2 regions of the Bacillus sp. NEAU-Y102 genome follow, and region 1 is predicted to be linked to the other one. Evidence: riboswitches for the same ligand, from Rfam matches in the RefSeq annotation. Region 1 holds a riboswitch; the other holds the start of a gene.
The links. A riboswitch is a leader RNA that binds a small molecule or an ion and turns the genes downstream of it on or off. The one in region 1 is predicted to bind preQ1.
Positions count from the first base shown of each region.

Region 2: it holds a riboswitch for preQ1, as region 1 does, so the genes downstream of both, ACYFX0_RS15925 (QueT transporter family protein) here and queC (7-cyano-7-deazaguanine synthase QueC) in region 1, are expected to answer to the same signal.

Region 1 covers NZ_JBTWFK010000002.1:190,688-207,480, forward strand. Annotated here, with positions in the region: gene ACYFX0_RS07425 (phosphoglycerate mutase) at 1-2, opposite strand, end outside; gene ACYFX0_RS07430 (hypothetical protein) at 91-246, opposite strand; gene ACYFX0_RS07435 (YkvS family protein) at 506-691, shown strand; gene queF (preQ(1) synthase) at 740-1,237, opposite strand; gene queE (7-carboxy-7-deazaguanine synthase QueE) at 1,256-1,972, opposite strand; gene queD (6-carboxytetrahydropterin synthase QueD) at 1,965-2,456, opposite strand; gene queC (7-cyano-7-deazaguanine synthase QueC) at 2,456-3,118, opposite strand; PreQ1 riboswitch class I at 3,212-3,255, opposite strand; gene kinB (sporulation sensor histidine kinase KinB) at 3,462-4,670, shown strand; gene ACYFX0_RS07465 (DUF6254 family protein) at 4,682-4,798, opposite strand; gene ACYFX0_RS07470 (DinB family protein) at 4,900-5,433, opposite strand; gene ACYFX0_RS07475 (M3 family oligoendopeptidase) at 5,571-7,265, opposite strand; gene ACYFX0_RS07480 (MarR family winged helix-turn-helix transcriptional regulator) at 7,425-7,871, opposite strand; gene ACYFX0_RS07485 (DUF3149 domain-containing protein) at 8,067-9,563, shown strand; gene ACYFX0_RS07490 (aspartyl-phosphate phosphatase Spo0E family protein) at 9,593-9,874, opposite strand; gene ACYFX0_RS07495 (divergent polysaccharide deacetylase family protein) at 10,355-11,125, shown strand; gene cbpA (cyclic di-AMP binding protein CbpA) at 11,190-11,813, opposite strand; gene ACYFX0_RS07505 (class II aldolase/adducin family protein) at 11,941-12,570, opposite strand; gene ACYFX0_RS07510 (NEAT domain-containing leucine-rich repeat protein) at 12,975-15,257, opposite strand; gene ACYFX0_RS07515 (DeoR/GlpR family DNA-binding transcription regulator) at 15,696-16,478, opposite strand; gene ACYFX0_RS07520 (saccharopine dehydrogenase family protein) at 16,519-16,793, opposite strand, start outside.
Region 2 covers NZ_JBTWFK010000005.1:368,912-385,704, forward strand. Annotated here, with positions in the region: gene ACYFX0_RS15845 (MATE family efflux transporter) at 1-185, opposite strand, end outside; gene ACYFX0_RS15850 (MerR family transcriptional regulator) at 327-1,157, opposite strand; gene ACYFX0_RS15855 (ribonuclease J) at 1,252-2,925, opposite strand; gene ACYFX0_RS15860 (cation:proton antiporter) at 3,257-4,420, shown strand; gene ACYFX0_RS15865 (DUF3986 family protein) at 4,487-4,765, opposite strand; gene ACYFX0_RS15870 (aspartate aminotransferase family protein) at 4,830-6,179, opposite strand; gene ACYFX0_RS15875 (solute symporter family protein) at 6,371-7,921, opposite strand; gene ACYFX0_RS15880 (DUF485 domain-containing protein) at 7,924-8,265, opposite strand; gene ACYFX0_RS15885 (sterol desaturase family protein) at 8,489-9,118, opposite strand; gene ACYFX0_RS15890 (hypothetical protein) at 9,197-9,490, opposite strand; gene ACYFX0_RS15895 (LysE family transporter) at 9,510-10,253, opposite strand; gene ACYFX0_RS15900 (YqcI/YcgG family protein) at 10,268-10,996, opposite strand; gene cspB (cold shock-like protein CspB) at 11,259-11,456, shown strand; gene ACYFX0_RS15910 (DUF2564 family protein) at 11,576-11,824, shown strand; gene ACYFX0_RS15915 (zinc-finger domain-containing protein) at 11,858-12,034, opposite strand; gene ACYFX0_RS15920 (ribonuclease H family protein) at 12,047-12,706, opposite strand; gene ACYFX0_RS15925 (QueT transporter family protein) at 12,858-13,343, opposite strand; PreQ1 riboswitch class I at 13,350-13,394, opposite strand; gene ACYFX0_RS15930 (aldose 1-epimerase family protein) at 13,527-14,399, shown strand; gene ACYFX0_RS15935 (reverse transcriptase-like protein) at 14,469-14,855, shown strand; gene ACYFX0_RS15940 (DMT family transporter) at 14,869-15,774, shown strand; gene ACYFX0_RS15945 (DUF6123 family protein) at 15,777-16,037, opposite strand; gene ACYFX0_RS15950 (cysteine hydrolase family protein) at 16,220-16,780, shown strand.

The DNA of each region.
Region 1 (16,793 bases):
ATTCTTTTCACTCTCCATTCATCACTTACGAACTCTATTATGCACTAGTTCTAAATATCATACCACGCAAGAAAAGAAAGTTATATACCTTTACATCTCCCCACCACTATCATGTGTTATCGAAGCATGGGTACCATCCATCCCATCAAAATATGTATTCGTATCATATTGACGAATCTTTTTTAAATGCATATAAGAAAATAAAAATAAAATTAAAGCTATAACACTCCCCACAAATTCAAACATCATTTTACCGCCTCTAATTTCTCCCACTTCAGCAGGTTATTCTACTTTTTCATTATACCTCGATATAAAGATTTCCGCATTTTTGCTATTTTTTCAAATAACATGGATTTTCTACATATTTTCTTACAAAAAGTGAATATTTTTCGAATTTTTACTTTGGAAACATTTACAAAGTAGGAAATATGGTTCAAAATAGGAGGAAATAAAAAAACCCAAATTTATTCTTTTTTTGGGAAAACTGTAACAAGGAGAGTTGCTTATGCAGATCGCAGAAACTGGAGATATCATCGAATTTAAAGGTGGAATGCAAGGCCGTGTTCAAAAAGTAAATCAAAACTCTGTTATTGTTGATATAACAATTATGAAGAATTTTAGAGAACTAGATATGGAACCTCTTACAGTTGTAAGTCATAAAAACTATACTGTCATTAATCAAAATGCATAATATAATAGAAAGAAAGGGCCTGTATAGTATACAGGCCCTTTCTTTCTATTAACGATTATCAATTGTTTCCGGATATAGATCGTGGTTCATCATGCGGTAGTCAGCCATTTGTTCATACTTCGTCCCCGGGCGACCGTAGTTGCAGTATGGATCAATTGAAATGCCACCACGTGGTGTAAATTTCCCCCATACCTCAATGTAACGTGGATCCATTAATTTAATTAAATCGTTCATAATAACGTTCATGCAATCTTCGTGGAAATCACCATGATTGCGGAAACTAAATAAATACAACTTTAAAGATTTACTCTCTACCATTTTTTGCTCTGGAATATAGCTAATATAAATTGTTGCAAAATCTGGTTGTCCTGTTTTCGGACATAAACTTGTAAATTCAGGACAATTGAATTTTACAAAATAATCACGGTTTGGATGATTATTATCAAATACCTCTAATATTTCTGGGCTATATTCAAATAAATATTTTGTATTTTGATTTCCTAGTAATGTTACATCTTTTAAATCTTCATCTAATCTTCCTGTCATTTTAAACATCCCTTCTCATTATACGCCGCGTTTATTTCCCCATACTAACGCATGAAGCTGGGGCAATACTTTTGCATCATTCATCTCTTTACAATTTACAGCTTTATCAATCAGCCACTCATACTTATCTAATAATTTTTTAATAAGCATCGCATCATCCACTGTTTTTGTATCATCGTTTCCTACTTGCAAGAAAAATGGTACATCTGGATAACGTTCGTGCATCTTAACTGCATATTCAAAATCATGATCATCGAATACTACTACTTTTAAACTAATATCTTTTCCTGCTAGTTTCTGAATAATAGCATCTAACTTCTGAAAATCTGTTTTCATCGTCGAACTTGGTGGTTTTGGAGAAATTGTTACTTCATCAATTTGAAGTAACCAATCTTGCCATTTACTCCCTTGAGTTTCAATTGCCGTCCGCATTCCATTTTCTTTTAATATAGAAAGAAGAAACTCAATATTTTTCAGCAATGCCGGATTCCCGCCTGAAATCGTAACATGAGAAAATTTTTCTCCTCCAATTGCAACAAGCTCATCCCAAATATCTTCTGCTGTCATCTGTCTAATTTGATTTTTAGCTGATCCATCCCATGTAAAAGCAGAATCACACCAAGCGCAGCTATAATCACAACCAGCCGTACGGATAAACATTGTCTTTTGCCCTACAACCATTCCTTCACCTTGAATAGTCGGACCAAATATTTCTAAGACAGGGATTTTACTCATCGAGCATCCACTCCCGTCTTACTTCCGCATAACTAGTCGGCGTCTCAAATAGACGAACAAATTCTACGCGAGCTCCTTTATATTCGTTCACTCGATTCTCTTTAGTTAGTGCCTCTGCCATCTTTTCATAAATCCAAACGACCATATTTTCAGCAGTCGTATTCATTGCAGGTAACGTTTCGTTTAAATAACGATGATCTAAATAAATTTCGATTTCATTCTTCCAAATCTCTTTTATATCACCAAAGTCAATTGCAAGTCCTATTTCATTTACATATCCACTAATTCCAAATACAACTTTATATGTGTGACCATGTAAGTTTTTACATTTCCCTTCATAACAGTGTAAATGGTGTGCTGCATCAAATGTAAATTCCTTGCTGACCATTACTCTTTTATTATGGTATTTGAGCTGTTTACGCTGAATATCCTTGTCCATTTTTTGCAAATTTTCTACGATGCGAAATCCAAAGAAATTATCCATTAGTTGTTCGCTCCTTCGCGTTCTTGTAGGTACGTATCTAATCCTGCTTTACGAAGTTGGCACGCTGGACATTCACCGCAACCATCACCAATGATTCCGTTATAACATGTTAATGTTTTTTCTCGAACAAACTCAAATGCTCCAAGTTCATCTGATAATTTCCATGTTTCAGCTTTATCAATCCACATAAGTGGCGTGTGAATGACAAACGGGTAATCCATGGATAAATTTAAAGTAACGTTTAACGATTTCACAAACACATCACGGCAATCTGGATAACCACTGAAATCAGTTTCACATACACCCGTTACAATATGACGTGCTCCAACTTGTTTTGCTAATACAGCAGCAAATGATAAGAAGAGTAAATTTCGTCCATCTACAAATGTCGATGGCAATTCACCTTCTTCATGTGTAATCTCCATATCCGTTCTCGTTAACGCATTTGGAGCAAGTTGATTTAATAGACTCATATCTAGTACCGTATGCTTTATTCCTAGCTCTTTTGCAATTTTCGCTGCACAATCAATTTCTAGCTTATGACGTTGATTGTAATTAAACGTTACAGCTTCTACCTCTGCAAACTGCTCTATTGCCCAAAATAAACATGTTGTACTATCTTGTCCTCCACTAAAAACAACAACTGCTTTTTCTTTTTTCATTTCACTCATTCTCCTTCTCTACTATAAATAAGAAGAAAGAACGTTCTTGAACTGTCACAATAAAAAAACAAAACAATACCTAAGGATATTGTTGTTTCCATAGTTTTTTATAGAGGGAGTTCGCGAACCTCTCCCGCGCGGTGCACGGAATTTCTTCTTTCATTGACACAGCTTATTGTAACATATTGTATACTAGCGTAAAAATTTCTGATTTTTCCGCTATTTATTATTTCATTTCTTTCATTTTATAGTATGATTAATTTAATATAAGAAGAGAGGAGGCATCCCACTGAAATCCTTTATTATTTATCTCTTTTTAAATATATTATTCATCCTTATTACAATGCTCGTATATCATTTATTTTGGAATCAAAAAGGGAAACGCTCTCCTAAATTAAATTCAGCTATATTTATTGTATTGTGTTGCCTCGCTACCGTACTCTGTATTACATTTGCAGCAAAAACAAATAATGGTTTTCAATTTGATATGCGCCATATTGTATTAATTGTCGGTACATTAACGGGAGGGCCTATTGCTGGTGGTTCTATCTTAGTTGTATTAAACATATATCGCTTACTATTAGGTGGGGTAGGTGTTTTCCCATCTCTTATCGGTTCTGTTCTTCTATTTATTGTTCTACTATTAACATATAAATTTTTCAATCGAACTTCTAATCGTATAAAAATAACACTTGCTATTATCTACAGTCTCACATACGGATTTAGTTGGATACCTTTCTTTCTTTCAAAGGTTACAAATAAGACTGATTATATACCGCATATTATTGTATATGAGTTATGTTCAATGCTTGGTACGATCCTAATTTTATATTTACTACACATATTACAAACTCAAGTTCGTCTCCAAAACGAACTTATAAATGCTGAAAAGTTTCATTTAATTGGTGAAATGGCAGCGTCTATCTCTCATGAAATTCGCAATCCATTAACTTCAACGAAAGGGTTTTTACAACTGTTACAATCAGATACATGCACTGAGCAGGAACGAAAATTATATATCGACATTGCCATTAACGGCATCGAACAAGCAAATCATGTTCTTACAGATTATTTAACTTTTGCCAAACCAAGCATTGAAAAAGAACAAACATTACAGTTAGAAGAAGAATTACTACATGCATTGTCGTTAATTACACCGCTTGCTAATTTAACAAATGTACGTACTCATTATATAAAGCAAAGCACTTCTTTTTTTATCGCTGGAGAAAAACAAAAACTAAATCAATGTTTATTAAATATTTTAAAAAATTGCATTGAGGCTATGCCAAAAGGCGGTGATCTTTATTTCACATTAGTTCCTGATCATAAGCATATTCAGTTATATATAAAAGATACAGGAATCGGTATGGATTCAGAACAAGTAAAACGTCTTGGTTCGCCTTTCTATTCAACGAAAGAAAAAGGCACTGGACTTGGAATGATGGTCGTATTCAGTGTTGTTCAAGCTATGAACGGAAAAATTGATATTATAAGTGAAAAAGGAATCGGTACAACCTTTTTATTAACTTTTCCACTCATACAAAAAACGTGATGAAATAATCATCACGTTTTTTCTGTTCCTTCAACTAATTCAGCAAAAGCTTTCACTTTTCCGTGCGGTTGTTGATTTTCTTTACGCGCTTTCCAGGCGCGCTCCTCTTCTCGCTTCTTCTTAGACATATTTTTTCAACTCCTTCTTTTCTTTCTCCATGTAGTATTCCAAAATAAGAAAGAAAACTATGCACATATCAAAAAAGAAGTGGTTTCCCACTTCTTCCACTTTAGCGTTGCAAAATTGCATGTTTCGCCTCTTTTAACTGCGTAAGATGTCTTTGTTCATGCAAATCAAGAAATTGAACCCATTGATACAAATTCAGATCATTAAAAACAGGATGCTTTAATCCATTTTCAAATAGATCTTTTTCATCTATAACACTATGAAGCGCGTGTAATAGTTCTTGTCGTGAATGTTCTAGTAATTGAATTCCTTGCTGTTTTTTCATTAAAGTTTCTGTTGGTTGCATTTGCTGAGGAGCTTCTCGTTTATGTGTGCGATCAAGCGTAAGTTGGAGGTCTTTAAATGGAGTCATGTTTCTTTCGTTTTTTTGTAAAGCATATACAAGGGCAGACGTGACAGATTGTTCAACTAAATGCAAGTGGTGTAAAATTTGAGTAATACTCCATTTATCACGGCGTGGCTTTACATTCACTTCTGTATCATTTAACATTTCAATTTCTGATAATAGCGTGCTTCGGGTAGACTGTAATGAGTTTACTAAACTTTCTAAACTCACATCCATATTAGATTGAAGCATACTTGTTCCCCCCTTTTGTTGGTGAAAAGAGGTGCTCCTTATTAGAAACACCTCTTTAGTATTCTGAATTTTCTTTTATTATCTCATCATTTTCCCATTATGTCGATGTTAAACATGTGAAAAAAAGCGCATGTTTTTTACAATTTTGTGTCGTCAATCGCATGTAACCATGCTTCAATTTCTGTAATAACACTTTTCACACAGCCTTCAGCAAATGGTGATGTTAAATTTGCAACTTCTACTAATTCTAAGAACGATTTACTTCCACCTTGTTGGCACAGATTCACATAATCTTCCCACGCCTCTTGTCTATTATCTCTTGCACGTTTCCAAAATTGTAGCGCACAAATTTGAGCAAGCGTGTAATCAATATAATAGAAAGGTGAACTATAAATATGCCCTTGACGTTGCCAAAAACCACCGCGCTCTAAATAATCATTATCCTCATAATCACGATGCGGTAAGTATTTCTTCTCTATGTTACGCCATGCTGTCTTACGCTCTTCAGGTGATGCTTCAGGATTTTCATATACATAATGTTGATATTCATCAACTGATACGCCATAAGGTAAAAACAGAAGTGCTGAACTTAAGTGAGAGAAGTAATATTTATCTGCATCTTCTTCAAAGAATAGCTTCATCCATGGCCATGTAAAAAATTCCATACTCATAGAGTGGATTTCACACGCTTCATATGTTGGCCAATTATATTCTGGAATTTCAAATTTACGACTTTCATATACTTGGAAAGCATGACCTGCTTCATGTGTTAATACATCAATGTCACCAGATGTTCCATTGAAGTTTGAGAAAATAAATGGCGCTTTATAATTCTCAATATATGTACAATATCCGCCACCAGCTTTTCCTTTTTTCGCAACTAAATCTAATAAATCATTATCTAGCATGAAATTGAAAAATTCATCTGTCTCAGCCGATAACTCTTTATACATCGTCTTTCCATGATCAACAATCCAATCCGCATCTCCTTTTGGAGTTGGGTTCCCTGTAGCAAACTCAAAGTTTTCGTCGTAATAAGCTAACTTCCCTACACCGATACGTGCTTGTTGTCGCTTTCTTAATTCCGTTGTAACGGGAACGATATAATCCAGCACTTGCTGACGGTAATTAGCCACCATCTCCGCATTATAATCTGTACGGTACATTCTTGCATATCCAAGTTCAACAAAGTTTTTGAAACCTAAAGATTTTGCGATTTTCGTTCTCACTTTAACAAGCTCATCATAAATACGATCTAGTTCTTCCTCATTTCCAGCTAAAAATCCGTAGTATGCTTCACTTGCTGCTTTACGTTCGCTTCTTTCTTTTCCTTGCATAAACGGAATCAGTTGCGATAACGTTCTTTCTTCTCCAGCAAAGTCAATTTTTGCAGATGCTAATAACTGTGTATATTGCGACGATAATTTATTTTCTAATTGTAAATCTTTCACGACTTCATCTGAATATGTTTTTAAATCACATTCTGCTAGAGCAAATAATTGTTTTTCATAATACGCCTCTAATTCTTCACGAAATGGAGAATTAATGAGTGCCTTATAATATTTTGTACCATATCCTTGTACAACTGGAGAGAATTCATCAAAGAAATCCTGCTCCTCCTTATAAAAAGCATCCGTCGTATCAACAGAATGGCGAATGTAACAAAGGTTTCCCATTGTACCAAAATCGTTGCGAATTTCATTAATTGAATGAATGACTTGTTTTTGTTCTTCTACAGTTTTTGCGTTATCAAACTTCTCTAAAGCAACAGTAAATTTCTCTTTTAACTCTTCAATATTTGGGCGTTTATATTCATAGTCTTTAAATGACATGAACGAGCCTCCTCTCCATTACATACCTTTACTATAATTCAATACGTATTCCCGAATTCCCTCTTAATTTTCAACAAAATTCGGCAGTTACTACCCTGAGTTCATTGCAAATAAAAAAGCCTTGGATTTATTTATCCAAAGCTCCTTTGGAACATATTATTATTTTTCATACTTCCCAATTTTTTTTAATAGATCAAGTAATTCATCTTTTTCATCTTTCGTTAACATTTCAAAAGACTGATGTATAACTTTCTCATGCCCCGGAAAAATAGAAGCAATAAAGTTCTCGCCAGACTCAGTTAATTGCGCGTAAATAACACGTCTGTCATTCGGGCATGGGATTCTCTTTACTAATCCCTTTTTCTCCAGCTTATCTACAACATATGTAATGCTGCCACTGGCTATTAAAATGCGCTCACCAATTTGCTGGAGTGGTTGACCGCCTTTATGATATAGCAGTTCTAATACAGCAAATTCCGTTGGATTTAACCCGTTACTTTGTATAGATTTATTTGTAGTATCCATAACAGAACGATGTACACGAGATAATGCAATAAATACTTTTAAAGATTGAGAAATATCTTCTCGTTCATTATTTGATGTCATACAACTTTCAACCCTTCACTTAAATTCTCAGCAATAAAAAGAAAATGCCACTTCATACTTCATGTGAATTCCGAATGAGCATTCACTCATCCATTTCCTCTCCCCTAATATATTAAGAATCATTCTTGAATAAAAACATGACAATTTTAACATAGTTTATATATAATGATAATAAAAAAAGAAGGAGTACCACATTTGAAAGTCAAATTCCAAAGCATAATTATATATATATTGCTTGTTATCCTACCGACAATAGGGATTGGTGCTACATTTTATTCGTATCATACATATAAAATGAAACAGGAAAACAAATTATCCGCTCATACAGTTCTCTTTTTATATAGAGATTATTTAGATCATCATCTTGGTGAAGCAATTTCTGCTTTAGACATGCTTGCAAAAGTTGTAGGCACCGAGACTGGTAATATAAATGGCATTAAACAAATTGTACATGATACAGATGGAAACGATGCACGCTTTTCTGGTCTATATTACGCTACACCAAAAGGGGTCATTACAATCGCATCTGAAGATGAATCAAAGCCCGTAGATGTTTCAGACCGTAAATATATTCAAGACGTGCTACAAACTAAAAAAACCACTGTATCATCAGTCATTACTGATCGCGTTCTTGGACATAAAGCTATTATGATTGCTGCCCCCATATTCAATAAACAGAAGGAGCTCTCAGGATTATTATTAGCTAGTTTACGCTTTGATTACATTTCATCTTCTTTAAATGCCATTAAACCACAATACCATTTTGAGGTAACTGATAAACATGATGTAGTTTTTCTAACCGATGATAATAATGAAACAAGTGATACGCATTCTAATATGCTTACTACTCCACTCCAAAGATTAAATTGGAAGGTCTCTGTTTCACCATTACCTATTCATCAAAAAAACTTATACCAGTGGGTTGCAATAGAGTGTATCGCTACTTTATTTTTAATGTCTATTTTATTTTTACTTGCTCAATATATGTTGTTAAAACGTCAAACAAAACTTGAAAGACAACAAAATGAACTACAGAAAATTGAATTAGTTGGAACTTTTGCAGCAAGTACAGCACACGAAATCCGTAATCCTCTTACTGGAATTAAAGGACTCGTCGCTCTATTAAAAGAGAAATATAAAGATGAACAAGATCAGTTCTACTTTTCCGTAATTGAACAAGAAATAGAGCGAATCAATGAAATTGTAAGTGAATTTCTTATTCTCGGCAAGCCAACCGCCATCATCGAACAAACATATGACGTAAGAACAATTCTAAATGAGGTAGCATTAATTATTCAATCTGAGGCGAATTTACATAACATTGTATTCCATTTACATTTGCCAGACCATCCTGTTCATATCCGTTGTTCGAAAGACCATATGAAACAAGTGGTTTTAAACATTACAAAAAATGCAATTGAGGCCATGACTTCTAGTGATACACTAACCATTGTAGTAAAAAACAATGAAACACACGCACAATTGCAGATTACAGATACTGGAAAAGGGATTCCACAACATATTCAAAAACACCTCTTTCATCCGTTCTTTACTAATAAAGATACTGGAACAGGTCTTGGACTTGTCATATGTAAACGAATTGTAGAGATGTATAATGGGCATATTTTTATTGACAGTACAGAAAACGAAGGAACGACAGTTCATATCGAAATTCCGTTACACATAGTATAATTATCCTTATCCTATAAGGGTAATTATACTTATTTCATAAAACCAGCGACAAGCATTCGCCAAAAATTATTTGATTTTCCTTCATACCCGATTTGGAAAATTGGTATTTTTATAATTGAAAACCATTTCGGTGTTTGTTTTTCTTTATAACACTGATATTGTAAAATAAGCTTGTCCAATTCTTGACTAACTTGAATTGTCTCCCTACTATTTAGCCCACTTGTTAATCCTAGTTGAATCATTTCTTCACGTTTCATATGAATATCACGTGAAAGCTTTTCTAATGTGTACTTCCTTTTTACAGTAAACATCCATATCCCCCTTATTATACTTCCATGCTCTCAACTTCACTTCTCCATTGACCTTTTGAACTACTTAATCATATACAAATTTGAAGAATCAGAAATTTTAACATTTTCTCCCTGTAATTTACAAATCTTTACCCTCACTTTGAGAATTATTACAAATTATTCTATCTTTGTAAATACATTCGCAATAATAGACATTTTTTTCATCTTCTTTTTTTACAAATTCTACGTAAACCGGGGATTCTTAATTTTCCACCTACTTTTCTTCGACATTTTTTGTTTAATTTATATAAAAAAGCAAAACATAATGATGATTGATAAAGTGAAACTTTAATCAGTGTTTTTTGTTCAGCCCCACTGATTATTAGCATTCACCAATCGTGCGTTTATAGGCAGTGAATCTCCCACCTATCCAGCCCAATGTTGAGGTGGGAGTCTTACTACCCACAAATAGCGGGATAACAATAGAAAGGAAATATTTATATGCGAAAATATACGATTACATTGTTCATCATTGTTTTGTTTTTACCGTCCTTCTTATTTCCTATTCAAGCAAATGCTCATACGAATAAAGTTGCTATTGTCATTGATGATTTCGGCAATAATATGAAGGGGACTAATCAAATGTTATCACTTCCCATTCCGCTCACTGTTGCTGTTATGCCTTTTCTTCCTTCCACAAAAGAAGATGCAATAGCTGCCCATAAAAAAGGCCATGAAGTTATTATACATATGCCAATGGAACCTATTAAAGGTAAAAAAGAATGGCTTGGACCGAAAGCAATTACAACCGATTTAAGCGATGAAGAAATAAACAACCGACTTGAACAAGCGATTCAAGAAGTTCCGCATGCAATTGGAATGAACAATCATATGGGGTCAAAAGTAACAGCGGATGAAAGAATTGTTCGCCTTATACTTGCTGCTTGTAAAAAACACGGTTTATTTTACTTAGATAGTAAAACTAATCCTAATAGTGTCGTCCCAAAAATCGGAAAAGAATTAGGAGTTCCTATTATTGAAAACCAACTATTTTTTGATGATGTGTATACAGCAGGACATATTTCAAAACAAGCCCAATTACTCATCAAAAAAATTCAAGAAAAACCTATTATGGTAGCTATCGGGCATGTGGGCCCCCCAGGTGAAATTACATCACGCGTTATTGAAACTTCTATCCCTAAAATTCGTGAGCATGCAGACTTTATTTTTTTATCTGATCTAGCATTATCCCCGCCTCCTGTTTCAAAATAAAGTTTATTACTCACAAAGAAAAGTACCTATCTATATATAACAGATAGGTACTTTTCTTTTTAACTTAAATATAATCTACATGACTCACTCTGAATCCTTTTTTCTCTATTTTTCCGATTAATTGCTTTAATCTTGTTTCATCTAACTCATCTGATATATTTACAATAACGCGGCGGATATATTGATCACCGTTATCAAGTGTAAACAACCCACCGATATTATATGCTTTTAACAATGTCCCAAGCTCTTTAATCGTTCCCTTACAATCTTGTGTTGCAATTGTTAATATATAACCACCTGTCCGCATACCAAATGAATCTTCAATAACATCAAATATATTCGAATGCGTTAACATACCGACAAATTCATTATAATCATTTAGCACGGCTAAAAACGGAAGCCGACGAATCACATAAAAGGCTCTGAAGAAGGAATCCTTTTCAAAAATAAATGCATTGGAATTGTCAAGCATATCTCCTGCACTTACATGCTCTAATCCGCTATTGCATTTTTTTTCTAATAAATCTACTTTATAAATAATACCCGTGAATTTCTTCTCATCTTCTGCTAATACCGGGATGGCTCGAAATCCCGTTTTGTTCATCGTTTGCAGTGCCTCTTCACCAGAATCATTTATTTTGCAAAATGTTACTTGCTGCTTTGGCAGAAAATGATATTTAACTCGCAAAATATGTTCCTCCTTACATGTCAACATGTAATCTATATATAATAAGGAGACCTATATTTTATGAGTGAAATTATTTTTTAAAACGCTTTCATTTATTTATTAACTTGTGGCCATATCACATTCATTTTTATATAACAGAGCTTCTTGCGCCCTTAATCATTAATAATTTCACATGATAGTTCATTAAATATTCTATACCCTCTAGCCATTTTTTCGCTTCTTCTGGCGTTTTTCCCCACACAATCATGCCGTAATTATGAACAAGAACTACTCCTCCACCTTCAATGAAATTCGGAACATTGCTTTCTAATAAATCAGCGAATTTTTTTTCATCTTCTACAATTGGAATGGTCATTTCTGTTATACCTTCTTTTCCGAAAACACGTTCCACACTGCGTTTATCGAACGTTACTTCTCCTTCTTCTCCATATAACTCTGATATTAAATGACTATCTACAGTCTGCACTTGTAAAATACATCCTGCACTACTTTTTTTATAAATATCCGCATGCATAAATGACTCTGCAGCTGGTTTTTCTTCATTTTCAAATACTGACTCGCACATGCAATTTACGACAATAAAATCTTCTTCCGAAAATAGCCCTTTATCTCTTCCCTCAACATTTACTAAAAATGTTAACGGCTCTTTTGACGTACATAGCGACAAACTAATTTTGGTACCATAAAACCAATCACGAAGTGCCAATTCAGATTTCACATCTTTTAATTCATTCCATTTCTTCAGAAAAAATAACATTTCGTCACCCCCGGCATAATATTCATATAAGGTTCGAATCCTTTCTATGTAAAAGGAATATTTTTTGATTATTCTAAAAATTTAATTGAATTATCACATGAGAATGCTTTTTTGTCAATATAGTTTCGCGGTTCTTCTTTAAAATAGGCTATTCATATGTCTATACTCCTATCTATTGCCTATTTCATTTTGTACATAAAAAAATGCACTATTCTTTAATTAAAGAATAGTGCATTTTCCTCACTTTTTATCCCGCTATTTGCTGGGCAGTAAGACCCCCACCTCAAAATGCAGCGAAAGCAAAGAAGTTAGGCGGGGATCGGGCTCTGCCCGTAAAAGCCCGATTGGTGAGGGCTAATAATCAGTGGGGGATAAACAAAACCCCCACTGATTAAAGTTTCATTTTATTTCTTTATTGCATTATATAAAAACTGTGCATATTGTTCACGTGTTACGAAATTATCTCCTAAAAAATTCCCTTCCCCGTCACCTTTTGATATTTTATTATCTACTAGAGCTTTCACATATCCTTTCGCCCAATGGCCATTTGGTATATCTTTGAAATTCTCTGCACTATTTTCATTTTCTTTTAACTGAAATACTCTTTGTAGTACTACTGACATTTCATATCGAGTTAATACTCCATCTGGACGGAATATATCATTTCCATACCCTGTCATAATACCAGCTTGAACCACTGCATCAATAGCCGTTTCATACATATTTCCTTTCGTATCTGTAAATGCCGTTTTTGGTTCTAGATTATTTTCTAATTTTAAATACCTTTGTATTAGAAGAGCTACTTGTCCACGAGTAATGTTATCACCAAATCCAAATTCACCATTTCCATAGCCTATAAATAACTTTTCTTTCGCTAAGTAATTAATTGCTTTTTCTGACCAATGTCCCTTTGGTACATCTTTAAATTCTACCACTTCTGTTTTCTCATCTTCTTTAGATGTATTACCGTCTTTACTTTCTACTACATTTTGAATAACAGACCCTGTAAAGAAGATTCCTGTATCCGCAAATGGATCTTTCACACCAAATTCATATACTTTCTCACCTGGTGTACTCCATTTCACTACACCATTACTATACGTACCGTTATCGCTCTTCAGACGAATTTTCGTAGAAATCTCACCATCTTTTTCATATATAGGTACTTTTACTTCTTTATTTACTTCTGTTTCCTCTAAAAATACTTTTTGGTTTTGGACATTGATATAAGCCGTCTTACTTAGTTCTATAACTGGTCGGACATCACGGATTTCATTTGCAACAAAACTTAGAAATACTAATTTTTTCAAATTGCTCACTGGTGATAAGTCTGTAATATAATTCGCTTCTAAATCAAGCTTTTGTAAGTTTACTAGACTTGATAATGGAGTAATATCTTTTAATTCATTATTAGGTAAATCTAATTCTGTAAGTTGAGTCATTTTAGCAAGTGGTGTCACATCTTTAATTTGATTTTTCCCGACAAATAATTTATTTAATTGATTCATTTGATCAATACCCGATAAATCTTTAACATTATTACGCGTTAATACTAAATCTTTTAAAGGTAATGAATATAACGGTCTAATATCTTCAATTTGATTACCTGCTAAAGTTAAGTATGTTACATTTTTTAAAGCACTTAATGGAGCAACGTTCTTAATTTTATTATTTGCTAAATTCAAGTAATCTAGTTGTTCCATTTTTGCTAATGCTGTTACATCTTCTATTTGGTTGCCTGATAGATATAAAGTTTTTACATTTTTCATTTCAGTTAGTGGTGCAACATTTGTAATTTTATTATTACTTAAATCAAGAGACTCTAAATTATTCATCTTAACAAGTGGCGTTACATCTGAAAATTCATTACCACGCAAAGCTAAATGATTTAATTGCTTTAGGTTCGCAAAGAACGACGGATCTTTTATCTTTGCATTCGCAACTGTTAAAGATTTTAAATTTGGCATATATTTTAATGCACTATAATCAAGTATCTCGTTTGTATTTAAAAACAAATCCTTTACTTGTAATAACTCTTCTTTCGTAATTGGTGTATTTAAATCTTTTCTATTAAATACTTTTTTATTAACAAGTTCTCTTAATTTGTTATCTGTTATCATGTTTTGATTATCAACTGGATTATCCGTTTCCGTATTGCCTGAATTAGAGTTATCATCTGGTTTCTCTGTTTCCTTGTTACCTACAGTTGGATCTTTAATTTCAAATTGAACTTGATATTTGTGATCATATCCAATAGCTGGAATAAGTATATGCATTTGCATATTGTGCTTCTTCTCAAACTCGCCAATTTCAAATTGAACTACTTTCGTTCCATTCTTCCTCTTATCTTCTGACAAAACTTTCACATCATGAAATACACCAGGCTGGTTTCTATCTTCTATTCTAAGATATTGAAAATAATCGCTATCTTGCATTGTTACAGTGACAATTTTTTTGCCAGCTGCAATTGTTACTTTAGGATCTTTTATATATTGAGAAACCATAGATGGCTCGTCTTTTTGATCCTTATATATTTTAATCTCAGTATCATACGTGCGATCACTCGCTGCTGCTACCGATTGATTTGCTTCAACTTTTAGTGCTGCTAATGCTGGAGTAGAGTACGTAGCAAATGGAATTGCTAATGTTGTCGCTACTACTAGCGCCTTCATATAATTTTTTTTCAAAATAATATCCCCTATCATATATAATTTTTATAATTGATAATACTTATCAATTATCCACAAATAAATGATAATGAATCTCATTATCATTGTCAATGAGAATATTACATTAAATTTATATTTTTAAAGATAAATAATAAAAAGCCCTTTATTCAAAGGGCTTTTTTACCTATCGTATGAAGAATTTCACTTTTTTCCTTCTCATTGATGACACCGATTTTTTGCAAAATATTCGCGTACAATACAAGTTTATTATATATTCGTTCTGACATGTTCTCCCTTCTTTCCTTCGACCAACTTTTTTTGTATTGGTAAATTATATGAAAGAGATGAGAAAATGTGTCCACTTTTTGCATAAATGCAAATCTTTTATTTTACGATTTACAGACAATAAAACTCCCTCCTAAAAATTAGGCGGGAGTTTAGGTACTTTCACTGTATTTAACAAACTGTCCACTGAATATTATGCTTCATAAGTTCTTCTTCAAAACTATATGGCATTTTTTTATCACAAATTACATGTTGAATACGTGAAAATGCTGCTATACGATAATTCCCTTTCACGCCTACCTTCGTATGATCACATAAAATATATGTTTTCTCAGCTAATTTCATCATCGCCTCTGACAATTTCGCTTTCTCTAATTCAAAGCTGGAAACTCCAAAACTAGGTAATAGCCCATCAATCGAAACGAACGCTTTATGAAAATGGAATTGCTGTATTACTTGCTGAGAAATAGACCCTGATACACGCGAATGCTTTGGAGATACTTTTCCACCTATAAATAAAACTTCACCGTGAAACATCTTTTTATTAATAGAAGAAATTAATTGTGTTGCGACTGGAAATGAACTTGTTACAATCGTTAAGTTTTTACGATGAACAAGGTATGGAACCATTTGAAGCGGTGTACTTCCATCATCAATTGCAATGACATCACCATCTTCTACAAATGTCGCTGCTTTATAACCAATTCTTTTCTTCTCTTCTATATGTAGCATTTCTCTTTCTAACATTGGTGCCTCTACCCCAGCGCCTGGAAGTTGAACAGCTCCACCATACACTTTTTTCAACTTCTTTTCACGATCTAATTCTTCTAAATATCGACGAATCGTTTCTGTTGATACAGCAAATTCTCTCGCTAATTCTGAAACCTTTACTTTCCCTTTAAATTCTACCTTTTCAAGAATGGTTCGCTTTCTTTCTTCTCCTACTACAGACATAGCTTCACCTCATTTATATCTCCCTCATAAACTTCCTTATTTATACAAGGTTGTAATTTTCTTTATAAGCAGAAACTTTTTCATGAATATGAATACCGCGCTTTGCTAGCTCATCAAAAATCAATTGTGGATTTTCAAAAGCTTCTTCAGGCGTAACAACACCCACCCTATTTACATTTCCATTTGCAATTAACTCTGCAGCAATCCCAAATGGAATACCGACGTTTCTCGTATAAGCTCTTAATTTTTCCCATCCTACAACAGAGCCATCAGATAACGGATGTGTATGATATAATACATGTCTTTGCTTCTCAT
Region 2 (16,793 bases), on a different contig from region 1:
ATCGAAAAGGCTGGAATAGCCACGTTCACTCCTGCTAAACCGTTCGCCCCAACTCCTCTACTAATCATAACCGCATCAATTACAATATTCACTGACATTAATACCATTCCGAGGACGGCTGGTATTAAATAAGAAATAAATAAACTTTTAATTGGTTTTTCTCTTAATTTTTCTGTTGCTTCCATACTCTAATATGCTCCTTTTTTTCAACTCTCTTTTCTTAGTTTAAACCTTCAAGTAACTTTAAGGTCAATAGAGAATTGAAAATTAGGTAACTGACTTATATGAATGAATGTAAATTTGTAATCAATTCAAAGGTTTTCATCTTATTTTTTTACTACAGGAATTTGAATTTCTGTTACTTGCTCCTCAGGATCTTCTGTTACAGACCAATCAATCAATCCAATCTCAATCGAATCTCCATGTACTTCGTAACCTTCTTTATCAATGTATGTAAGTAACTCCTTGTACGTTGCATCTGTTTCTTCATATGGTCCATGATGATAAGAACAAGCATATAAACCTTCTTTAATTTCATCTGAAGTATGCACTTCATACGGCATATAATCCAAAAGAATAAATACACTGCTATATGCTTGAAACTCATTTTGCATTAATCCTTTTTTCGCAACAGTTACACCAATATCTCCAGAAAATAAACTATCATCCATTTGCCTCATATTTTTTTGCAACGAATGGATGTAGTACTCAAACATATCATCCGTCGTATTTGGAGCAACCGCAATTGCTGTAATTTTCCGCTGCGGGATCTCTTTAATTACCATTTGTTCAGCTTTTGCTTTTGTTGCTTCCTTAATTAAATGAATTCTATGCTCCATTTTCGCCAAAGCATACTCAATTTCTCTTTGTTTTTTCAACATCATTTCTTGTTGTTTTTCCAGTAAATTGAGTGCGTATGCTGGATTTCTTTCATCAATATATTTCTTAATTTCCTTTAACGGAATATTTAACTGGCGTAAAAATTTAATCGTATCTAATAGTGAAAATTGATCGATTGTGTAATAACGATAATTTGTTTGCGGGTCCACAGTGGACGGACGAAAAATTCCCTTCTCATCATAATAGCGTAAAGTTGATTCCGCTATATTATGCATTTTTGCCATTTCTCCAATTGTAAAGCGTTTATTTAATAACATCTTTTATTTCCTTCCATTTCTATTTATTTCATTATATGTTCATTTTGTCTTCAAAACAAAAAAGAATTCCCATACGAGAATTCTTTTTTTACTATTAAACCTCTATTATTATAGGAAGAATCATCGGCTTTCGTTTTGTATTTGTATATATATACCTCCCTAACGCTTCTCTTACCTCCCTTTTCAAAATACCCCAGCTATTCACATTCTCTTTCTTTAAATTATTAATTGTAATAACAGCTAATTTATTTAATTCTCTTAAAAATTCTTCTGAATCACGAACATAGACAAATCCACGAGAAATAATATCAGGACCTGAAATTATTTCTCCATCCACTTTATTAAAAGTAATAACTATAACGAGCATTCCATCTTCTGAAAGTTGTTTACGATCACGTAATAATGCATTTCCAACATCTCCAATTCCTAATCCATCTACATATATATTTCCTGCCTGTATTCTTCTAGATTGAATTGCCACTTCATTACTTATATCTACAACATCTCCATTACGTACGATAAAGATATTTTCCTTTTCAATACCAATTGATTCTGCTAACAAACTATGGTGATGTAGCATTCTAAACTCTCCATGAATTGGAATAAAATATTTTGGCTTCATTAATGTAAGCATTAACTTCAACTCTTCTTGATATGCATGACCGGATACATGCACTCCAGTAGAACTACCTGATCCGTAAATCACCTTTGCTCCTAATGCAAATAAATTATCGATAATTCGAGAAACGTTACGTTCATTTCCTGGGATAGGGGTCGCGGCTATAATAACCGTATCTTCTGGTAAAATATCCACTTGTCTATAGTTTCCACTAGCTAAACGCGCTAAAGCTGCCATTGGTTCTCCTTGACTTCCTGTACAAAGTAATGCAACCTGCTTTGGATCTAAACGATTTACCTCATTTGCTTCAATTAACATACCTTCTGGAATATGTAAATAACCTTTCTCTAGAGCAACCTCTACTACATTTACCATACTTCTCCCTAGCAAAGCTAGTTTTCGATTTGTTTTTATACATGCTTCAACTATTTGCTGAACACGATTCACATTAGAAGCAAACGTAGAAATAATTACTTTTCTATTTGCTTTCATAAATATTTCCTCTATCCGTTCTCCTACTGACCTTTCTGATGGAGTAAAACCTGGGCGTTCTGCATTTGTGCTTTCAGATAATAAAGCTAGTACACCTTCACTTCCTATTTTAGCCATTTTATGAATATCAGGATGTTGATTGTTTACTGGTGTTAAATCAAATTTAAAATCACCTGTATGTACTACAGTACCTTCTGGTGTATGAAAAACAATACCGAGACAATCCGGAATACTGTGGTTCGTTTTAAAAAAGGTTGCCTTAATAGAACCACAATCAATTTCTGATTCTGAATGAATAACGATTAATTCCGTATCATTTTGAAGATTGTGTTCCTTTAATTTAATTTCAATTAAACCTAACGTTAACTTTGTTGCATAGATTGGTACATTTAGTTGTTTTAAAAAATATGGTATTCCGCCAATATGGTCCTCATGCCCGTGCGTTACTACTAAACCGCGAATTTTTTCTTTATTTTCTTGCAAATATGTGACGTCTGGAATTATTAAATCAATCCCTAATAAACTTTCATCTGGAAATTTAGACCCACAATCAATGACGACAATATCATTTTCATATTGGATAGCATACATATTTTTTCCTATTTCATTTACTCCACCTAAAGCAACAATAGACAAGTTATTTTTTAATGAATTCAAATGATAAAACCTCCTTTTCACATTTATAATTCGTGAAATAGCATTTAGGCTTTATTATTTGTAATGAAAAAGGAATTCATACTATTTTATACATATAAAATTCACACGCTACTCTTACACCTATATCTCAATAAGACAGCTTCTTCCTCAAAAAGCTCCCATTTTTTCATTGATTTTTTATAAAATCTATTATATATTAATTACAGGTTCAAATCACGAGTTCAAAAGAACTTGTAATCAGACCCTTTTGTTTAATGGGTTTTACATATTTTCATTAGGCAAATTCCGAGAAATCGTATGATAAAACTAAAAATGATGAGGAGAGGATCAGATGGAATTCGAATTTTTCTTTCAAATTGCACTTATTTTATTAAGTACAAAGCTTGCTGGTGATCTTAGTGTTAGATTAGGTCAACCTTCTGTGCTAGGTAAATTAATTGTCGGTATCGTTATCGGCCCAGCTATATTAGGTTGGATTGAAAATTCAGAGCTTCTAACACAATTAAGTAATGTCGGTGTTATTCTTTTAATGTTTATGGCAGGACTTGAAACAGACTTAGATGAATTAAACGCAAATCGCAATTCTTCTTTAGCAGTTGCACTCGGGGGTATCATTCTTCCATTCGTAGGTGGTTACGTTTCCGGTCTTGTTATGGGAATGGAACAAGGAAACGCTGTATTCTTAGGGTTACTTCTGTGCGCGACAAGTGTTAGTATTTCCGTTCAAACACTTCGTGATTTAGGTAAAATGAAAACACGTGAGAGTACGACGATGCTTGGAGCCGCTGTATTTGATGATATTCTTGTTGTTATTTTATTAGCATTCGCAATGAGCTTCTTAGGCACTGATGATGTTAACTTAACAATGATTATCTTGAAGAAAGTAGTATTCTTCGCTTCTATTATTTTAATTGGATGGAAAGGTGTACCAGTGATTATGCGTTGGTTATCACCATTGCGCGTATCTGAGTCTATCGTGAGCGCAGCTCTTATCATCTGTTTCTCATTCGCATATTTCGGCGAATTATTAGGAATTGCTGGTATTATTGGTGCTTTCGCTGCTGGTATTGCAATTTCTCAAACAAACTACAAACATGAAGTAGAAAAGAAAGTAGAACCAATTGCTTACGCTATGTTCGTTCCAGTATTCTTCGTTAGTATCGGTATGAATATTACATTTGACGGTATTGGCAATCAAATTTGGTTCATCCTAGCATTAACAGTAATCGCTGTATTAACAAAACTAATTGGTTGTGGTGTTGGTGCACGCATGACTGGATTTGATGCAAAGTCTTCTGCAATTATCGGTTCTGGTATGGTTTCTCGTGGTGAAGTTGCACTTATCATCGCAGGAACAGGACTCTCTTCAGGTCTATTAGCACAAGATTACTTTACAGCAATCGTTATTGTCGTTATTTTAACTACAATGATTACACCACCAATGTTAAAATACACTTTTGGTGCTAAAGATAAAGCAATGAATAAAAGCAAGTAAATAAGTTTACTATAATAAAAGGAGATTGCTATCTTATAAAATAGCAATCTCCTTTTTGTTTTACCCTTAAACAATCTCGTTCTTTTTTAACCATTTTTCAAAAATAATTCGTGCTTCTTCATCATCGATATCATTACTAAATGAATACACCTTAATGCCATAATCATCTATATATTCGCCTAGTTTCATTTCCTCCACTTTCTTATAAAAACCGTCTACCTCATAGTGCGGAAGATAAGCATCCCAAACTGGTTCATTTATTCTTTTGTACGCCGTCACTTCTAAATCATATCCATCTTCATAATATCCGATGTGATAATGTTTGTTCGGATCATATTTCTCCATTAAAAGTCCCCTCCTACTAAACAAAAGCGAGCCTTATATTACAGCTCGCTCCTCTCTCTATTTATTAAATACGTTCCATCGCCGTCTTCAACGTTCCAACAACAAAGGCAATTTCTTCACTTGAAATAATAAGCGGCGGTGCTAATGTTAAGACGTTATTATATCCTGCTGTTGTCATACCGTTGCGTCCTATAATTAAGCCCTTTTCTTTACAAGCATTTACGACACTTGCAATTTTGTCGTTATCAATTGGCTCTTTCGTCTCTTTATCATTTACTAGTTCGATTCCAACTAATAGACCTTTTCCTCTAATATTCCCAACAAGCGGATGTTCTCCAATTTCATCTTTTAGTTGCTCTAATAAAAGGGAGCCCATTTGTGCAGATCGCTCGATCAAATTTTCATTTTCCATAATCTCTAAATTTTTAAGTGCTAATGCACAAGCTGCTGGATTTCCACCAAATGTATTAATATGGCGGAAAAATTCATATTCTCCTTTACCTTTAAAAGCCTCATATATTTCTTTTTTCACAGCCGTTGCAGATAATGGTAAATATGCGCTCGTAATGCCTTTTGCCATTGTAATAATATCTGGCTTCACATCATAATTCATAAATCCAAATGCTTTTCCTGTACGCCCGAAACCGCAAATCACTTCGTCACTAATAAGTAGCGCACCGTGTTTTTGACACGTCTGATGAACAGCTTTCATATAGTCTTGTGGTGGCATTAATATGCCACCGCCTGTGATAATTGGTTCCATAATAAAAGCGGCAATTGTTTCACTTAATTCCCACGTCATAACACGATCGACTTCTTTCACACATTCTACATCATAAATATGCTGCCCTTCAATTTCAGGCATACGGTAACAATCCGGTGGTGTTACATGTAAAAAGCCTGAAGCAAACGGTTCATATTGATATCTACGCTGCGCTTGTCCCGTCGCTGCCATTGTCGCCATTGTATTCCCGTGATACCCACGATAACGTGACATAAATTTATAACGATGTGGTTCACCTTTTTGAGCATAGTATTGTCTTGCTATTTTAAAAGCTGTTTCGTTCGCTTCTGAACCACTATTTGAGAAGAAAATAACATACTCTCCCCCAAGCCACTCATTTAACTTTTCAGCAAGCTTTATAGCTGGTTCATGAGATTGTGACATTGGAAAGTATGATAATGTTTGTAATTGCTTATAAGCCGCCTCTGCGAGCTCCTTTCTTCCATATCCACTATTCACACACCAAAGACCACTCATACCATCTAAATATCTTTTTCCTTGTATATCTTCAACCCAGCACCCTTCAGCTTTTGCCCCTACCATTGTACTATTTGGACTAAAGGGACGCATTCCGTGCCAAACATATTGCTCATCTTTTGCTAATAATTCATCAGTTTGCTTCGTTTTCATCATTACTTCCACCTTCCATAACAACTTATTTTTCACAAAAGCTGCCCTGGTGCCATGATGACTTAAATTTCTCCCTGCTATTTTCATTCCACAAAATTAAGACAAATCCTACTTACAAATCAGTAATATTTACAAGAAAATGACAAAAGAAAAAAGAGCTTTTCTTATCTATCGAAAAGCTCCTCTTTTATTTAATGTGAAGACGCATCGCTAATACCGTGACCAGTATTAGATTTCACGAGAATTTCATCAAATTTCGCTTCATCTTCTTTCTTACTAGATAAAACAGTTCCTAAATACGCTGCAAGAAATCCGAGCGGAATTGAAATAATTCCTGGTGTCGTATATGGGAATAACGCTTCCCCAACAAAAATAGCTTTTCCAGCTACAGGGTTCCAAACATTAGGACTCAAGGCTACCAGAACAATTGATGATACGAGACCTACAATCATACCAGAAATCGCACCCGTTGTGTTAAAACGCTTCCAATATATTGTAAATAATATAACTGGTAGGTTTGCACTCGCCGCAACAGCAAATGCTAAAGACACTAAAAATGCTACGTTTAATGTTTGGGCAAATAATGCAAGTATAATAGATAGTATCGCTACTCCAATAGATGCATAACGAGCCATGGATACTTGCTCTTTTTCCGTTGATTTCCCTTTGCGAATGATCTCATTATAAAAATCATGTGCAAATGCTGATGCTGCTGTTAATACAAGACCTGCCACTACAGCCAAAATCGTCGCAAAAGCAATTGCTGATACGAAAGCAAATAAGAAATCTCCACCTAACGCTTTTGCTAATAAAGGTGCCGCCATATTACCAGCTGGGTTCGCTTTAATAATCGCTTCATTTCCTACAAAAGCCGCCGCACCAAATCCTAAGAAAATCGTCATAATATAAAATGCACCAATTAACCACGTCGCATATACGACAGATTGACGTGCAGTTTTTGCATCACGTACTGTAAAAAAGCGGACAAGTATATGTGGTAATCCAGCTGTACCAAGTACTAGTCCTAAATTTAAAGAAAGTGTATCAAGACCATCCTTATACTTTACACCTGGATTTAAAAATGAATCTTTTAATGGTGTAGCTGTTTTCATTTGAGCGAACATTTCAGTCACGCTGAAGTTGAATTTTGCGAAAACGATAGCAGAAATAATAAACGTACCAGCCATAAGTAATACAGCCTTTACAATTTGTACCCAGCTCGTTGCTGTCATACCACCAAAAATAACATACACCGTCATAAGTGTTCCAACGATTAATACAGATGTCGTATATTCAATTCCTAATAATAATTTAATAAGTGCACCCGCGCCAACTAATTGTGCAATCATATAAAAGATAGAAATCGTCATCGTATTAAGAGCTGCGACTCCGCGAACTTTTTTCGCATCAAAGCGTGCTGCAATCATATCCGCCAAAGTGTACTTCCCTAAATTTCTAAGCGGTTCTGCAACAAGATATAGTACAACTAAATAAGCAACTAAAAAACCGATACTATAAAAGAATCCATCAAACCCAGTTAATGCGATTGCTCCGGCTATACCAAGAAATGAAGCAGCAGACATGTAATCTCCAGCAATGGCCAGACCATTTTGCCAACCAGTTAATCCCCCTCCAGCCGTATAAAATTCACTCGCATTTTTCGTTTTTTTCGATGCAAAATAGGTTATGACAAGCGTACCAAGAACAATAATTAAAAATAGTGCAAACGCAGTAGTATTCAAGTTCAGCCCCTCCCTTTTTGCATATCTTGCAGAATTTTTCGGGAGATTTCATCAAATGATTCTGCTTTTTTGCTATAAATCATACATAGTGCCCATGTCATGATAAATTGGGAAAAAGCAAATACCCACGCCCATGTAACGTCACCAAATGCAGGTGTATTGAGCACCTTTGAATACGATGTTAAAATAGGTAATGCGATAAAAAAACTAAAAAAGAAAATACTCATTGGAATGATAAACTTCTTTTTCGTATTTAATAACAATTGAAATTCTTCCGACTGAACGACCTCTGTATAATTCACCTCATTTTGCAACTTACGTGCTGACGTATCATCTCGTTTCATTAACCGATCCCCTCTCTTACTTGAAATGCACTTCCCCCTTGCATACCTAAAGACTAAATTTTATAAATATTCAGAAACTTATACTTATTGTAGACAATCCGTGCATTCATGCAAAGATTTTTTGATAGACATTTTTCGGCAATTTCCCCTAAATTTTTAATATACTTTTTCAACATAAAGTGACACCTTACTTATTTTTTCCTCATTAAGACAAAAGCAGTGCTTAACGCACTACTTTTGTCTTTTTTTCCTTTTCTAAATTACGAGCTGTTTCGCTTAACTCAACCTCTTTTCCGTCTTTAAGTGTTCCAAATATAAAATCGAATAATGGATTTGAAACACCGAACCAAAACTTTTCGTTTTTATAATGGTGTAATATATGTTGTTTTTTTAGCCATCTTCCAAACTTAGTGACGGGACGAATCGGTCTATGGGCAATATAATGTTTCCATTCGTAAACGAGCAGCATAATAATCATTCCGATTCCAAATGAAAGTGTAATAGTAACACTTTTTGTAATACCATATGCTATAAGTAAATATATAGTAAAACTAGGTATACTAAACCATACAGGTAAAAACAAAAGTTTTAAATCATCTGGATATACGTGGTGATCATAATGTAATCTTCTTAACATTTTTAATAGAAATGTGTTTTTAGGTGGCTTTATATGGAATAAAAAACGATGTGTCATATATTCATTCAGTGTATAGAAAACAATCCCAAACATACATGCTAACATGCCAAACCACGTTAAAAATTGCATTTTTAAAATAATAATGAAAATAAATAGAATGCTATACATAATGACGATATCATATTGTAAAAAGAACTCTTTCCCCACTTTCTTCATCTTGTTTCCCCCTTTTCCAAAAAAACAGCCGCAACATATCGTTACGACTATTTCTTTTCTATTCTTATTCTATTCACTTTACAAATTTGCCTGCTGTTCTATTGCCGAGAAAAAATTGTTTGGTCCAAATATATTTTGCTTCGGAATAATATGTTCCACTGCAAACACTGTTACTTCTCCTCTTTGCACTTCTCCAATAATGAGACCAAATATTTGATGATTTACTGCAAACGTCGGTTGCTTTGTTTGTAGCAATCTTGCAGCATTATGAAATACTGCTTCATATAGTGGATTTCTATCAGTAATTTCTTTTCGGATTTTTGGCGCTAACGTAATTATAATTTCTTTTCCGTCAATAGTGGTTCGATACATAAAAATCTCCCCTTCAATCTTATGTGAACAACTGTAAAGCTTTGTATGCAAAATGTATAGAGTAACCTACTAAAATAATACCTGCTCCGGCTGTTATGTAGCCAAGCGCTTTTGGTTTTAATAAAGTTCTTCCAAAATGTACAGAAAAAGCAATATTTAAATTCCATAAAATAATACCTGCAATAATGCAAAGACTGTACAAAAAAGCTTCTTGTTTCGTTACCTTCGTAAGTAATGAGCTAAGTGTACTTCCGTATATACCAAACCAAAAAACAAGATTTAATGGATTGGATATCGCAATTAAAAATCCTGCCATAAACGATTGCTTAAGACCACCTACCTCTTCTTTTTTATATTCCATGTTTGAGTGGGAAATTCCTTGTTTTACACTTTGAAATCCTAAATAAAATAACAAGAAAAAACCCGTGCAATACATGAAGGCTTGTACATATGTATACATAAACACAGAAGATAAACCGAAATAAATGAGAAGCATAAATAAAACATCTGCAGTCATTCCACCAATTCCAACAACCCAAGCATGCCAAAACCCACGTTCAATTCCTCGTTTTAACATTTCAATATTAATCGGCCCTACTGGTGCAGCTAATGAAATACCTAATACGATTTGCTGTATAATTGCTCCAAACATCGCTCTATCCTTTCTACTCTCTTTACTACTAGTTAATGATGTAATTTGAAAAAATGGACTAGCTTTCATAATAAAATACCCTTTTTTATCCAAAATATACAAAAGAGCCATCTAGGTGATGGCTCTTACTTTTCTATCCTATGAAGAAAAGGACATTTCCCTTTTATTGGTTCTACATCGTCTCCTATGAAATATTGTTTCCATTCACGATGCTCTGGGTCACCATAATGACTAATGTTAGGATGTTTCGGCAATTGATCCCACTTTTCAACTCGCTCACGGACCATTTGTCTTGAATATGCTCCTTTAGGACGATCCCCCTCTAATCCATCAAAAATAGTGCGTGGTTGAAACCCAATAACGAGAGAATTCCCTAAATGTCTAGTTTTTCGTTGTTTATAAGCTGGCGCGTTTCCAAATGCGAATATTGGCTCACCACAAAATGAAAATTCCCATAAATAATGGTCTGGATCCTCAGGAATTTGCTTTGGCCATGCTTGATTATCGTTTTCATGTAAATACTGTAACACTTTCCAAAAGGAATCACGGTAATATTCGAGTGATCGTTCTTCACATTCCGGTTCTACAAAAAGGAAAAAGCCCCTTCTTACAATCGGCCTCTCTTTCATTAACTCTAAAAAAGATAACATTGTATGCGGCAAATGACTCCAATCATTATGAGAAAGAAATGAATAACGAAGTTCATTCTTTTTCAAAGCTGTTAAACCGAAATAACATGGAAAAGTTGGTTCTAACACGACACTTGAAAAAATCTCAAATTCTTTTGCAACCCAATCCGGTATGTCGGTTCTCGTTCTCATTCCTTCATTATCTAATAAGTACGACCTATTCATTCTTTCACCTCGTTATGTATAGCATTCAATTAAGAATATTACATACTCGGCCTGTCCTATACCTATTTAAAAATTTGATTGGAAAATTATTTAAAAATATAAAAAATAAAACCGCTTACTTGACTAAATTCTCCCAATTCGTGTATATTTAAATTAATCATTTAGCAGAATATTCAAGAATATAGCATTTTTAGTTTATATTATTTCTTTAAATGAATTTCACTAAATGAAAATAGTAAACGCTTTTAGGAGGAATTGTAACATGCAAGGAAAAGTAAAATGGTTTAACAACGAAAAAGGTTTTGGATTTATCGAAATGGAAGGCGCTGACGATGTATTCGTACATTTCTCTGCTATTCAAGGAGACGGCTACAAAGCTTTAGAAGAAGGTCAAGAAGTATCTTTCGACATTACTGAAGGTAACCGTGGACCTCAAGCTGCTAACGTAGTAAAACTTTAATCCAACATATAACAGGAGGTTACCTTACTTGGTAACCTTCTTTGTTATTCCTTTGTATATTTCCGTTTTACAGAGCAAAAACTATGTAAAATGCGCACTATACAAAGGAGGAATTATTAATGGGATCAGAAGTAAATGATTTTGAAGAAGTAAAATTCCGTGTAGAAACAGCACAAAAGATGGTAGGTTCTGCAACAATTTCAATGGATCCAGACACATTAGAGCATGCCACTACTGCAGTAGAAGCAGCTCGCTCACAGCTTGAAATTATGAAATCTGTTGCAGTAGATTTAGATGAACCATTTTTAATGAACGAGGAAAAGAAACTAAGCAAATGCGAGCAGCAATTAAACGAAGCAAAGCACTAAAAAACATCCAGAGAATTTTCTCTGGATGTTTTTTTATGACAACTGTTCTCCATACTTTTTCAATGTTTCTCCAACTGTACATTGTCTTATACAAAATGAATGTGCATAATATTTACTATTTGTCTTTCGATTATGTTCTCGCAAGAAACATCCTTCACAATATGTTTCTAATAAGTCATTTACCTCTGTAATGAGTTGCTTTTTATCCACCTTTGCACCTCTCTATTCGGTTATTTCTTTATGACTATCAATGACTGTCCCTTCTAATGCTTGCGTTGCTAATTGATGTGCTTCTTTATTTTGTTTTCTAGATATCGGATCACATACAAGTTTTAATTTCATTTGCTTCGCCTTTTGTTCAATTTGATCTAAATAATGGTTTAAATGCTCATCATAACAAGGCCATTCTCCCGCCAATTGCTGCAATACAACTTGAGAATCTCCGCGAAGTGTAACTGCTTCATATTTAATCCCTAATTCCTCGAGTATATTCATACCGTATAATAGTGATGCATATTCCGCTTCATTATTATCATCTATACCTTCTATATATGCATTGCGGCGAATGCGGTAGTTTGTATTTCCTTTTTTATAGTACACACATATACCAACGCCAGCTTCTTTCGTTTGCACATCATACCCCCCATCAAAATAAACGAGTATTTCTTGGGGCTCTTCCTCTACTTGTTTACTCAGTTTTTTCATTTCCTTTAATGACCATTCTGCATCCATTTCATCGTAAAATAAAAGTTCCTTAGCTCTTCCTGTTTTCTCAAAATCCTCTGCAAATTGAAGTATTTCTTCTATGTTCATATAATCTGTTGTTAATTCCGTCTGCAATCCTCGCTTCGTTTTATACAACCAATGAATTTTATATTTCATACTAGATTCCCCTTATATAAGACTTCTTATATGTAGCCAGCTAATGAAAGCCTCACTTTATTTTATTATATTTTATCTAGAGTCACAGCATTATATTCAATATGATTACATACAAAAAGAGCTATCCCTATAGGAATAGCTCTTTCATCTATTACATAAATCTTTCAAATTGTACTCGCTTATTAATCCAGTACATTACAGGCATACCAATGGCCATTACAACAAATTCACCGACTGCACATGTTAACCAAGACAACATAAATGGTAAACCCAATGCAAGATGAAGTTCAATTGCAATCATAAACATTGTAATCGTAAAGATAACCGTATTAAAAATCATACGAGCCCAAACACCTTTAATAAATCGCATAGAAATAATCGTTGCAACTAATGCAAGAATAGATTGCCCTACTCCAAATACTAAATCATAAGCGATCATAGGTGAGAAAAAGAGATTCGTTAAAAATACACCTAATACAATTCCGTAAATTGCTTTCTTGTTAAATACAACGAGATGATTAAACATCTCTGAAATACGAAATTGTACATTCGTAAAGCCAAATGGCTGAATAAGCATAGAAACAGCAATATATAATGCCGCTAAAATACCATTGCCGACTAAAGTTCTAATATTCATGACAAAATCTCCTTAGTTTTTTTACGTGGGATGGTTTCGAACCACGTTATTCTTTTTTTTAGCAACAAGATTATATTTTACGTGGTAGCCCCTCTTTCGTCAATAGATTCCTATCATGAACTACCTTTTTTCTTTTAGACAACGTATAATGAAACATATGAAAGATTTAGGAGGTTTCACTTCATGATAGCAACAATCCAAAATGAAAAAGTGATTGTTTCCATTTCTGACAAAGGTGCAGAATTACAAAGCGTTCGCTTAAAAGAAGACAACACAGAATATTTATGGCAAGGTGATTCTACATATTGGGGACGTCGCGCACCAATTTTGTTCCCAATTGTCGGCCGATTAGTAGATAATACATACTACGTAGACGGTAAACCATATTCATTAACACAACACGGTTTCGCTCGTGATCTTACTTTCTCTGTGAAAGAACAAAGTGAAACAAAGATCACTTATATCGTTACTAATAATGAAGAAACGTTAAAAAAATACCCATACGAATTCGAATTACTCGTTTCTTATGAGCTAGAAGGACAAAGCGTTCATGTAACATATGAAGTAAACAATCCTACTTCTAAAGAGATGTTCTTCTCAATTGGGGCACATCCTGGATTCAACTTCCCTTTATTGGATGGTGAATCATTTACAGATTATCACTTATCGTTTAATGGTTCGGAACACTTAGAAACAAGCGTATTAGAAGGACCTTACCTTTCAAACAAAAAGCAATTAATCGCTGAAAATACAACTGAATTGCCACTTACATATGATTTATTCAAAAATGATGCGCTTATTTTTGAAAATATGAATACGAATGAAATTTCGATTCGTTCTCATAAACATAATAAATTTGTAAAAGTAGAATTTGATGGCTTCCCATTTGTCGGCGTATGGACACCAGGGGATAACGCACCTTTCTTATGTATTGAACCTTGGTATGGAATCGCTGATGAAGTAAATCCAGCAAAAGATTTCAAGGACAAAAAGGGAATTCAATCTTTACAAGCGAATGAAACATTTAAATGTCGTTACAGCATCACAATCGGATAACTACTCTATCCCCTACTTCAAAAAAATATTTAAGTAGGGGATAACCTTATAATTTGGAGGTTTCTCATTTTGATTGAAGTATATATTGATGGTGCATCAAAAGGAAATCCTGGTCCTTCTGGTGCAGGAGTGTTTATTAAAGGCGTTCAGCCACCTGTACAATTATCATTACCACTTGGAACAATGTCCAATCATGAAGCAGAATACCGCGCTTTACTTCTAGCATTAAAATATTGCATCGAGCATAATTATAGCACTGTCTCTTTTCGTACAGATTCCCAGCTTGTCGAACGGGCTGTTGAAAAGGAATACGCAAAAAATAAAATATTTGCACCTCTTTTAGATGAAGCACTACAGTACATAAAAAACTTCGATCTCTTTTTTATTAAGTGGATTCCAAGTAGTCAAAATAAAGTAGCTGATGAATTAGCTAGAAAAGCTATATTACAAAATTAACGGGGGTATGAGTGTGAAAAAAGATTGGATTGCTCCTCTTGCTTTATTATTTGTCTCTTTTATTTGGGGAGCTACGTTTGTTGTCGTTCAAAATGCTATGTCTTTCGTTGGTCCATTTACCTTTAATGGTATTCGCTTTTTATTCGCTGGAATTATTTTATTATTCGTTCAAATGATTTTCTCAAAAAACACTTCAAAACAAGATATAAAACAGAGTAGCCTCGCTGGATTAATCGTTGGGTTCTTTTTATGTGTTGGCTATGTATTACAAACATTTGGCTTACTTTATACAACTTCTTCAAAAGCAGGTTTCTTAACAGGGCTTAGTATCGTTATGGTACCAATTTTGTCTTTTATCTTTTTAAAACAAAAAGCTACCATTTTTATCGTACTTGGTATTGCTGTAGCAACAGCAGGTTTATACTTATTAACAGCTGCTGATTCTTTCCAATTAAATATAGGAGATATACTTGTTCTCGGTTGTGCAATCGCTTTCGCTGCCCATATTCTTATTAACGGCTTCTTTTCTAAGAAAATATCACCTTTATTATTAAGCACATCTCAAGTATTAGCTGTTGGTATATTTTCTTCTATTTGCGCTTTCTTGTTTGAAGATTGGGAAAAATTATTTTCAGTATCACTATGGACGAATCAATCTTTTTTATTCGCACTCTTTCTAACTGCCCTGTTTGCAACATCTATTGCTTTTTTCATTCAAACATCGGCCCAAAAGCACACTTCTCCAACGAGAGTAGCAATTATTTTCGCAATGGAACCCGTTTTTGCTGCATTAACAGGCGTTCTCGTTGCAAATGAACAACTTTCTATTTCTGCTATTATCGGATGTCTATGTATTTTCCTGGGCATGATTTTTGTTGAATGGCCTTCCAAAATAAAAAAAGAAGCGCAGGCTGCGTGAAGTTATGCTTGTAACTTCCGCATAAAAGCCTTAGCGCTTTTTTTATCTGTAATTTCTTCCTCTTTCAATCGTTCTAATAACGCAACGAAATAACTACCATCAAACTGCAATTGATGTTTAATTGTCGCTTCTATTGCTGCGTTCACAATCCCATCAGACGCACCAGTATATCCTTGTCCGAACATAATAAACCCTTGTGCTTCCTCTGATAATTTAAATCCTTTCGTATGTAAGAATGAAAGATAATCTTCTACTGTTTGCATGTTATTCCCACCTACTCAAAAATTCTCCATCTCCTATCATACATGTTTTTACACGCTATGAGAATGAAATTTCTTTGACAACTTTGTAAATCGCTCTTCTAATTCGCTTGCAATGGAGGATTTCCTAACAATCTGAAGGAATATGTACAGTGGAACTTATTTCATATTAAAGGGGAGACACGATGAAACAAGCACTATTAATTATCGACGCTCAACAAGAATTAATTGATGGAAATGAGCAAGAAAATGAAGTTTTTCGTAAAACCGAGCTATTATCTACACTAAATACAGCCATGCAGAAAGCAATAGATTCCAATGCTCTTATTGTTTTCGTAAGAGATATCGATGTTGCTTCTGGCAGCGGAGAAGGATTTGAAGTACATAATCAAATTCAAGTACCTCAGTCTGCAATCTTTATTAATAAAGCAGCAACCAATTCATTCTACGGCACTTCTTTACTTGAACTTTTAAAAGAAGAGAAAATTGGCCATATCGTTATCGGTGGATGTAAAACAGAGCATTGTATCGACACCGCAGTTAGAACTGCGACTGTACAAGGATTTGATGTTACATTAATTAAAAACGGTCATTCCACAACTGATTCTAACGTATTATCTGCAGAGCAAATTATTACTCATCACAATAAAACTTTACACGGTCATTATAACGTTGATCATTTTTCTATGGTGAGAGATATCGAGGAAGACCTCTTTCAGCCAACTCATGACCAATATCGTGATTAAATTAGCTCAAAAA